Regions from separate parts of the Paenibacillus sp. A3M_27_13 genome, predicted to be linked through region 1. Evidence: predicted binding sites of a transcription regulator. Region 1 holds the regulator's gene; the other holds the start of a gene.
The links. Region 1 encodes CtsR, which represses protease genes until heat stress. Its sites were predicted from a motif close to ATGGTCAATAAAGGTCAAACA; they were not measured.

Region 1 (4,435 bases):
TACGCCTTCACCTTCACGAATAAGACCAAGCAAAATATGTTCTGTACCTACATAGGTATGGCCCAGTTTGCGGGCTTCATCCATAGACAGTTCGATGACTTTTTTGGCGCGTGGAGTATAGGCAATGTTCGTCGGTTGCTCTTGACCGCGTCCAATCAGCGTTTCCACTTCATCCTGGATTTTTTCCAGTCCCAGCCCTAAACCGATTAAGGCTTTCGCGGCTATTCCTTCACCTTCACGAATGAGGCCTAGCAAAATGTGCTCTGTGCCAATGTTGTTGTGTCCCAATCGAACAGCTTCTTCCTGAGCCAAAGCAAGCACTTTCTGTGCACGTTCCGTAAATCTTCCAAACATCATATATCCTGCACCTCCACAGTGTGTATTTCAGATCATTCTATATATTAAAGGGTTGTGCCTAATTTTTGCCGGATCAGCTTCGCCCGGTACATATCGCGCTCTTCGGTATTCATTTTATCCCCAAAGCTTTTTTGCAGGAACCCGGGTTGTGTCATCACATTCAGCTCATTCATCGCTGCGGTGGAAGGACGCTCCAAAATCCCTAAATCTACGCCAAGACGTACATCGGATAGCCGCTGTGCAGCCTCCTTGGAATCCAATACTGCTGCATATGACAAAATACCGAATGAACGCATCACCCGATCTGTAATTCGCAGCATAGATTCATTCATTAGCCTTTCTCTGGCAGAACGCTCGTGCTCAATAATTTGTAGCACCACGCCATGTAGATTCTCAATAATCTCCGCTTCGGTTTGTCCCAGTGTAATCTGATTAGATACCTGAAACAAATTTCCGACCGCTTCGCTGCCTTCACCGTAAATGCCACGAACTGTAAGACCTACCTGTGAAACAGCAGACAATATACGATTGATTTGATGAGTCATAACTAATGCAGGCAAATGCATCATCACCGAAGCTCTCATACCTGTGCCGACATTCGTCGGACAACTGGTCAGAAAACCTCTCCGATCATCAAATGCATAATCAACATGCGCTTCAAATGCATCATCAATAATCATAGCGCGTTCCCAAGCTTCCCTAACCTGACATCCCGGATATAAGCATTGGATACGCAGATGATCCTCTTCGTTTATCATAACACTAACCGATTCATCATCGCTAATTAAAACAGCACCGTTACGAGATTCGTTCGCCAAATTTGGACTAATCAAATGCTTCTCAACCAGCACCTGCTTGTCGATCTCATCCAACTCGGATATTTTCAACGTATGAAAAGTACCAAAACCGCCTAAATCATCATACTGAAGGATATCCGTCAATCGTTGAAGTGCTTCTTCCGACTGCTGATTGGTAGCAAGCATGGGAAAAGGCAGATGCTGCAAGTTACGCGCAATTCTCACCCGGCTGCTAATGACAATCTCCGAATCCGCAGCATCACCACGCATCCAGTCACTTAGCGGCTTCTCCGTAAACCGAATATTGGGCATTACGCATCCCTCCTACTCTTCACAAACTTTACTCTTCAGTCATTTCTTTTTCAAGCTCTCTGATTTGATCCCTAAGCTCAGCAGCTGATTCAAATTCTTCCTGTACAATATGCTGTTGCATCTCTTTTTTCAAATCGTCAATTTGCCGTTTAACCTTCAGTCGGCCTCCAGTGCGAACCGGAACTTTACCAACATGATTCGTACTGCCATGCACACGCTTGAACAGAGGGTCCAGACGACTATCAAAATATTGATAGCACGACGGGCATCCGAAACGTCCCAGCTTACTAAACTGTGCATAGGTCATGCCACAATCCTTGCATTGCAGGTTCTGCGGACCACTGTGGCCTGGAGATTGGCTCTTTGTACTGGAGTCAAAATCCAGCATCCCCGACAACAAGCTATGAATCGAAAATCCGTTAGGTGTTCCAGGGATCATCTCCCCTTTTTCCTTGGCACACGTCTCACAAATATGAAACTCTGTCTTTTCGCCATTCACAATTTTGGTGAAATGCAAAGTTGCCGGCCGCATATTACATTCTTGGCACAGCATAAAAGCACCTCCTTCAATGTCAGGATTTATACCAATCCCTACATCCAAACGTTAGTCTCTATTCACACACTATTTGGTCGCCAGCAACGAGATCAGCATAGCCTTAAGCAATCTTGCTCGCAGTTGATCACGATAGGGAAGCTTCAGTAATAATGTATCCCTTGATAAAGCAGCCTTCATTAAATTAGCTTCCCTTTTGCTTAAAAAATGGGCTTCCTCTAACTGATAAATTAGACCTTCTGCTGCCGATTGGCTTATTTCCTCCCCGATGCTCTGATGAAGATGTGTATGGATGGCATGCTGTGCAGGCAGCTGAATTCGCTGAATACGAATGTAGCCCCCGCCACCGCGTTTACTTTCCACCACATAGCCTTTTTCCAGCGTAAACCGGGTGCTAATTACATAATTAATTTGCGACGGCACGCAGGAAAAGCGGTCAGCCAGATCATTGCGCTGAATCTCCACTAAACCTTGGGGACTTTCCAGCAATATACTTTTCAAATATTGTTCAATAATATCGGAAACATTGCGCATTTCATCATCCTCCACTAACGGAAACGCAAGTATTCAAGTACATTTCACGCTCCACAGAGTCCGCCGTATATTGAACTTAACCAAACGGTAAAGTCACGAATCTAAGCTGTATTCAGGCTATTGCCTGATCTACATCCATTGGAATTGTACCGTTTTGTCTCTAGTGTGGCCTTTATTTGCGATTAATCATACACTTCTCTTATGTTCATAAGAGTCAGCTCCTAACTATACGCAAATCATTTCGATCCTCATTTACTTCTTTGCTATCAAAATCACCTTATACAGCTAATCCATCAGCATAGTACTTCTACAGAATCGCACTAGGCTTGATTGACTTTGACTTTCTTTGACTATATTCATATTATAGCACATTATTCATTTTTGCCAAGGGGTCAATACCATCTTTCGCAATCTAATTATGTTTTATACAATACCATAAAAAAACTCTTCCCATTACAGAAAGAGTTTTGAAAATTATGATAACCACACAAGTTATGTTCCCTGAAAGATGGAGCCTAAGAAGAACTAAATGGGCCTTTATCAGAAAAAATCCAATAAGAACGTTTGTTTTACCGGTATTACACGTTTAAGGGCAGACACAGACTCACTGCTGCCTTCAATACGCCCCCATTTATACAGATCATCAGCCTGCTGGTAGCCAAGCATCAGAGTCGTCAGTGACTGAATCCCAAGTTTTAAGTCAGCTACTATGGCGTTTTCAGATGAATTGCTTATATCCACTCTCTCCAGATGTCCTTGCCCCTCCGTAGTAATCGTTAATCTCCATAATCCATCATTCCATGGAGCATACCGATCAGTCAGATTTAAGGTTAAACTTGTTTCTTCTCCAATCTGTTCAAAAGGGTATCTTTCTATAAAAGCAGCTGCATCCACAATACGACCCATAAAATAAGGCACAGTTTCCTGTTGAATTCGTGGATCATCGAGTAAAAATGGCAGATTGTCATCTGCTGGAACGTAATTAAATTTACCTTGGGCTATCATTGAGTCATGATTTGCAAAATAAGTCCATAAAGCCCGACGAGCCGTCTCATTTTCATATACCAACTCATCACAATTCAACTGTTTATCTTCAATTTTGTATAGTGCATATCCCTGAGGATCGCCTGTTTCTGAGTAATATACCGCAGTTCGATAGTTCTCATTTAAAATCCGCTCTTGCCACCATTCCTTATCTCGTACCAGCGTGCCATTATAACGAGATGCATACGCTTGATACACTTGGTCCAATTCTAAAATATCTTTGACATCGCGTTTGACTGTACCTTCTGTTTTAAGTTTTGCAGGGAATTTTTCAATGGGAATGACGTACTTTTTGTATTCAATATACGTTTCCCATCCAAATTTACGATAGAAGGCAAAGGAGAATGGATGCAGAAAAGAAAGGCTTTGTCCCGCAGACTTCATCTCTTCAAGCGCATGCGTCAACAAGCGTGATACCATGCCTCCGCGACGCTTTTCTGGCCACGTTGCCACACCAGCAATGCCCCCCATATCAAAAACCTGACTGTTTATGTATACCTGTAGCGGTAACAAAGTCAGTTTAGCATTCAAGTCATGTCCGTCGAATATTCCCCATGTTTGCTCTGGTTTGAATTTCTTCTTGGATTTTTCCAGATCCTCCAGGGACATTGTAAACTGAAAAGCATATTGAGATAATTCAATAGCCGCTTCAAATTCCTCACGTTGTAATTGTCTGATCTCCATAACTTCGTCACCTCGCTCGTATACTTGGGCATCCATAAAAAAGATTATACACTTAGAGTGTGGCAAAGCCTCTTCCCTCTGTCAACCTTAGAAGCAGGTGGCCATCTAAAAACACATAAAAAAAGGATGATAATCTCAATGAGATTATCATCCT
Region 2 (4,435 bases), on a different contig from region 1:
GCGACCAAGTCCGGAGCCAATAACGTAGATAATGTACGTTTTTCCGTGGAAAATCCTTCGACTTATGAAGAAGAAGCCATTACTAAGGCATTGGGAAGCGCACAATCTAAAGCCAGTGCTGTAGCTAAGGCAGCCAAACGCGGGTTAGGTGCTCTTGTGAGTGTGACGGTAGATGGCGGAGAAGCACAAATCTTTACACAACGTGAAAATGCCATGTCAAAATCGCTCTTGGACGTAGCAGGTGGCGGGACAGAGATACAATCGGGGCAAGTAACAGTGAAAGTTCAGGTGTCGGCTCAATACGAAATGAACTAATATAGATCATCAAACGAAGCCACAAGCGGCCAGCATCATGTGCAGGCTGGCTTGCTGGCTTTTTTTGTATACCGAAACCTTTTTGTAATGAGTCTGTCATAGCTAAGGGTTATTAGGTGTACATATTGAAATCGGAGAGTGTACAGATTGTAAACTACATACAATAGGGTATAGATATAATAATAAAAGTAGTTATCACACATAGACAATACAGATCATTAACAGGAGGAATATTTAATATGAGTAAGCATGCAAAAAAATGGGGTTCAGCACTGCTGGCGGCAGGGATTTTCGCAGGAGTCACAGCTGTTCCCGTTTCCTATATCCAGGCAGCATCGACGAAACAGCAGCAAGCGACAACACAGCAACCAGGAATCACCATCCAATGGAATGGTAAAACGTTGCCCGCTAAAGGTGTCCAAGTGAACGGGAGTACAATGATTCCGGTGGCCGCACTGCGCGACAGCTTGGGGATTCCAGTAAGCTATGATGCGAAAACAGCGACATATACCGTAGGTAGCGGGTACAATAAACTTTACATTATGGCTTCTTCCTCGGATGCCTACGTCAACGTCAATGGAATCAATACACGTAGTATGGATGCCAAACAGATCGCTGGGAAGCTATACATTCCTATGAGTTTGCTGAAAGACTATCTGGGCATAGATGCTCAATGGAATGCAGCTCAGAAAACAGTAACGCTGAGTAAAAGCCAGCTAAATCCGATTACAATTGCGTCTCAAACACTTCCAGCTTCGAGTAGTGCGAAGGTGTCCTACAAGATTAAGTACCCGCAAATCAGCGGTAGCCAGCTGAATTCTGAGGCTCAACAGGCCATTAACAATGTGCTTAAAAAGCATGCAGAAGGTATATTGGCAGCAGGCAAAAAGATGATGGCTGAGGGAGAGGCTACAACAGAAAGACCGTATGAGTTCGGAAATGATTTTGTGATTGCCTATAACAAAGATGGTATTCTGAGTGTGATTATGCAGGACTACTCGTATACGGGTGGCGCGCATGGCATGACGGCACGTAAAGGATATACGTTCTCGCTCGCTGATGGTAAACTGCTGCAATTGTCTGACGTATTGAAGGCAAATCCGAACTACAAAAAGTTCCTCAATGCTGATTTGAAGAAAAAAATCGATGCACTTCAGGCTGGCGAAGGATTCGGCAAATTTAAAGAGCTGGCGGCAGATCAGAATTTTTATGTGACGAACAGTGGAGTAACAATCGTGTTTGATTTGTATGATTATGCGCCATACGCGTATGGAATTCCGGAGTTTACCTACTCGTTCGGTCAATTGCTGCCTCAAGGCGGAAAGCCTTTTGCGGGACAGAATGAATAGTAGAAATAAATAAGTCCAATTGTCTATAACCTAAAAAACAATAAAGCAAAAAAGCTGCCTACCGGATAAGAAAGTCCGGAGCAGCTTTTTCATTTACCAGTTATCGAAAGAGGTAAATTTCTTCTCTTATACACCTTCTGGAGAGGAGCTAGTTAGCACTTTATCAATAATACCGTATTCCTTGGCATCATCAGCAGACATGAAGTAGTCACGGTCTGTATCTTTTTCAATGCGCTCCAGTGGTTGGCCTGTGCGATCTGCGAGAATGCGGTTCAGTTTATCACGCATTTTCAGAATGCGGCGTGCGCGGATTTCGATATCCGTTGCCTGGCCTTGTGCACCACCCAGGGGTTGGTGAATCATAATTTCACTGTTTGGCAAAGCGAAACGTTTACCTTTGGCGCCTGCATTCAGCAAAAACGCGCCCATGGAAGCCGCCATACCTACGCAAATCGTAGATACGTCAGGTTTAATGTATTGCATCGTATCGAAAATGGCCATACCAGCTGTAATGGAACCGCCAGGGCTGTTAATATACAAGTGAATATCTTTTTCAGGATCTTCGGCAGCCAAAAACAGCATTTGCGCAATTATAGAGTTGGCTACAACGTCATTGACGTCCGAGCCTAACAAAATAATGCGATCCTTTAACAGTCTGGAATAAATGTCATAGGCGCGTTCGCCGCGGTTACTTTGTTCTACTACCATAGGAACATAGCTCACGTCAAAAAACCTCCCTTAAATATCGTTAGTGGATTTGGTGGACATGCCGATTACACGTCCCTTATTTATAAACTGTTACCGTAATAACCACATGATAAACAATTTCAAACAAAAAGTCAAAGAAAGTCAAACTAATGATTAAAAAAAAGAGCCCTCAGCGCTCTTATTGGTTAAAACATTATATAGAAGCATCTAAGCGTTCATTTAAAATGGCGCGCCCGCGAGGAATCGAACCTCGATCTCAGGCTCCGGAGGCCTACGTCATATCCGTTGGACCACGGGCGCATAGTTGATTCAATGCAAACAACTAACTAATTAAACAGCTAATTGGAAACAAAGATGATTATATGATATACAGCAGTGAATTGCAAGCTTTTATTAAATGCGCATATTCAGATAAATGGTTGAGAAATATAGGTTCAGATAGACTTGCATATGGAGCAAATATTGGTTAAGATATACGTGGGACTTAAAAAGTTATCCCGGGACGTTTTGAGACCAGTTAGAGATAGAGCATTAGAGACAGAACTTAGAAGTGTGCGGGAGTGGAAAGCATGCGAAAGATATTAGAAATACAGAAGCAGCTTCTGCCCGACCTCATGGATGTTTTGAAAAAAAGGTACACGATCCTGCATCAGATTATGCTGTCCGATGTTGTTGGACGCAGAACACTGGCAGCTTCACTGAACATGACTGAGCGCGTGTTGCGCGCCGAAACCGATCTTCTTAAAGCTCAGGGGCTAATTGAGATTGAGAGTGTAGGCATGAAGGTGAGCAAAGCAGGACTGGATCTGCTGGAACAGCTGGAGCCGATTGCGAACAACTTGTTCGGCCTGTCCCAATTGGAGGACCAGATTCGTCAAGCCTATGGTTTGAGGAAGGTGGTTGTCGTTCCAGGGGATTCGGATGCTTCTCCGTTAACAAAGCAGGAGCTGGGGCGCGCTGGAGCAAAAGCGTTGCTGAGTGTTATGGACGACGAGGATGTGGTCGCTGTAACAGGTGGCACGACGATTGCCGACGTGGCGGAACAACTGGCACTACCTTCTAATGGCCCACTTAAGGGTGGGTGGTTTGTACCGGCACGCGGAGGTTTGGGAGAAAGCATGGAAATGCAGGCCAACACAATTGCTTCCACAATGGCTCGCAAGGTAGGCGCTCAATACCGTCTGCTCCATGTACCGGATTTGCTCAGCAATCATGCTTACAACTCCTTGCTTGAAGATACGAACATTCAGGATATATTGAACCTGATTCGCGAGAGTCGTATCATCATTCACGGGATAGGCAACGCCATAGCGATGGCACATAGACGTAAACTTGATCCCGAAACCTTTGCCCAGATCAGCAGTGAAGGAGCGGTAGCCGAATCGTTTGGTTATTACTTTAACGAAGATGGCGTCGTTGTTCACAGAATGCTGACGCTTGGACTCCGATTGGAGGACATTAGGCGTACCGATACGGTTCTAGGTGTAGCTGGAGGCAAAAACAAGGCGGCCGCTATTCATGCGGTACTGCGTTTCGGGCAAGAGGACATTCTAGTCACTGACGAAGGCGCTGCTGTTGAGATTGTAAGTCGTTATTTAAATGATTAATATAGGATTTATGAATAGTGTTGTCTTGACGGGCTTTCGGGTCTGTCTTGAATATATAAAACTAAACTAAACGAACTTTGGGAGGAACTCACTCATGACAGTTAAAGTTGGTATTAACGGTTTCGGACGTATTGGACGCCTTGCTTTCCGCCGGATTCAAAATGTGGAAGGTATTGAAGTAGTAGCAATCAATGACTTGACAGATTCCAAAATGTTGGCACATTTGTTGAAATATGATACAACACAAGGTAATTTCCAAGGACAAGTAGAAGTACATGACGGCTTCTTCAAAGTAAACGGTAAAGAAGTTAAAGTTTTGGCTAACCGCAACCCTGAAGAACTGCCTTGGGGAGACCTGGGTGTAGACATCGTTCTGGAATGTACAGGTTTCTTCACAACTAAAGAAGCTGCTGAGAAACATTTGAAAGGCGGCGCTAAAAAAGTTGTTATCTCCGC

Region 2: the regulator CtsR is predicted to act here: its motif matches at 2,500-2,520, upstream of clpP (ATP-dependent Clp endopeptidase proteolytic subunit ClpP).

Annotation. Positions count from the first base shown of each region.
Region 1 covers NZ_JANAVE010000015.1:58,053-62,487, forward strand. Annotated here, with positions in the region: gene clpC (ATP-dependent protease ATP-binding subunit ClpC) at 1-357, opposite strand, end outside; gene mcsB (protein-arginine kinase McsB) at 402-1,466, opposite strand; gene mcsA (protein-arginine kinase activator protein McsA) at 1,495-2,019, opposite strand; gene NLX82_RS27130 (CtsR family transcriptional regulator) at 2,089-2,553, opposite strand; gene NLX82_RS27135 (GNAT family N-acetyltransferase) at 3,094-4,281, opposite strand.
Region 2 covers NZ_JANAVE010000009.1:199,465-203,899, reverse strand. Annotated here, with positions in the region: gene NLX82_RS23660 (SIMPL domain-containing protein) at 1-315, shown strand, start outside; gene NLX82_RS23655 (PdaC/SigV domain-containing protein) at 555-1,664, shown strand; gene clpP (ATP-dependent Clp endopeptidase proteolytic subunit ClpP) at 1,791-2,387, opposite strand; tRNA gene NLX82_RS23645 (tRNA-Arg) at 2,598-2,672, opposite strand; gene NLX82_RS23640 (sugar-binding transcriptional regulator) at 2,942-3,979, shown strand; gene gap (type I glyceraldehyde-3-phosphate dehydrogenase) at 4,074-4,435, shown strand, end outside.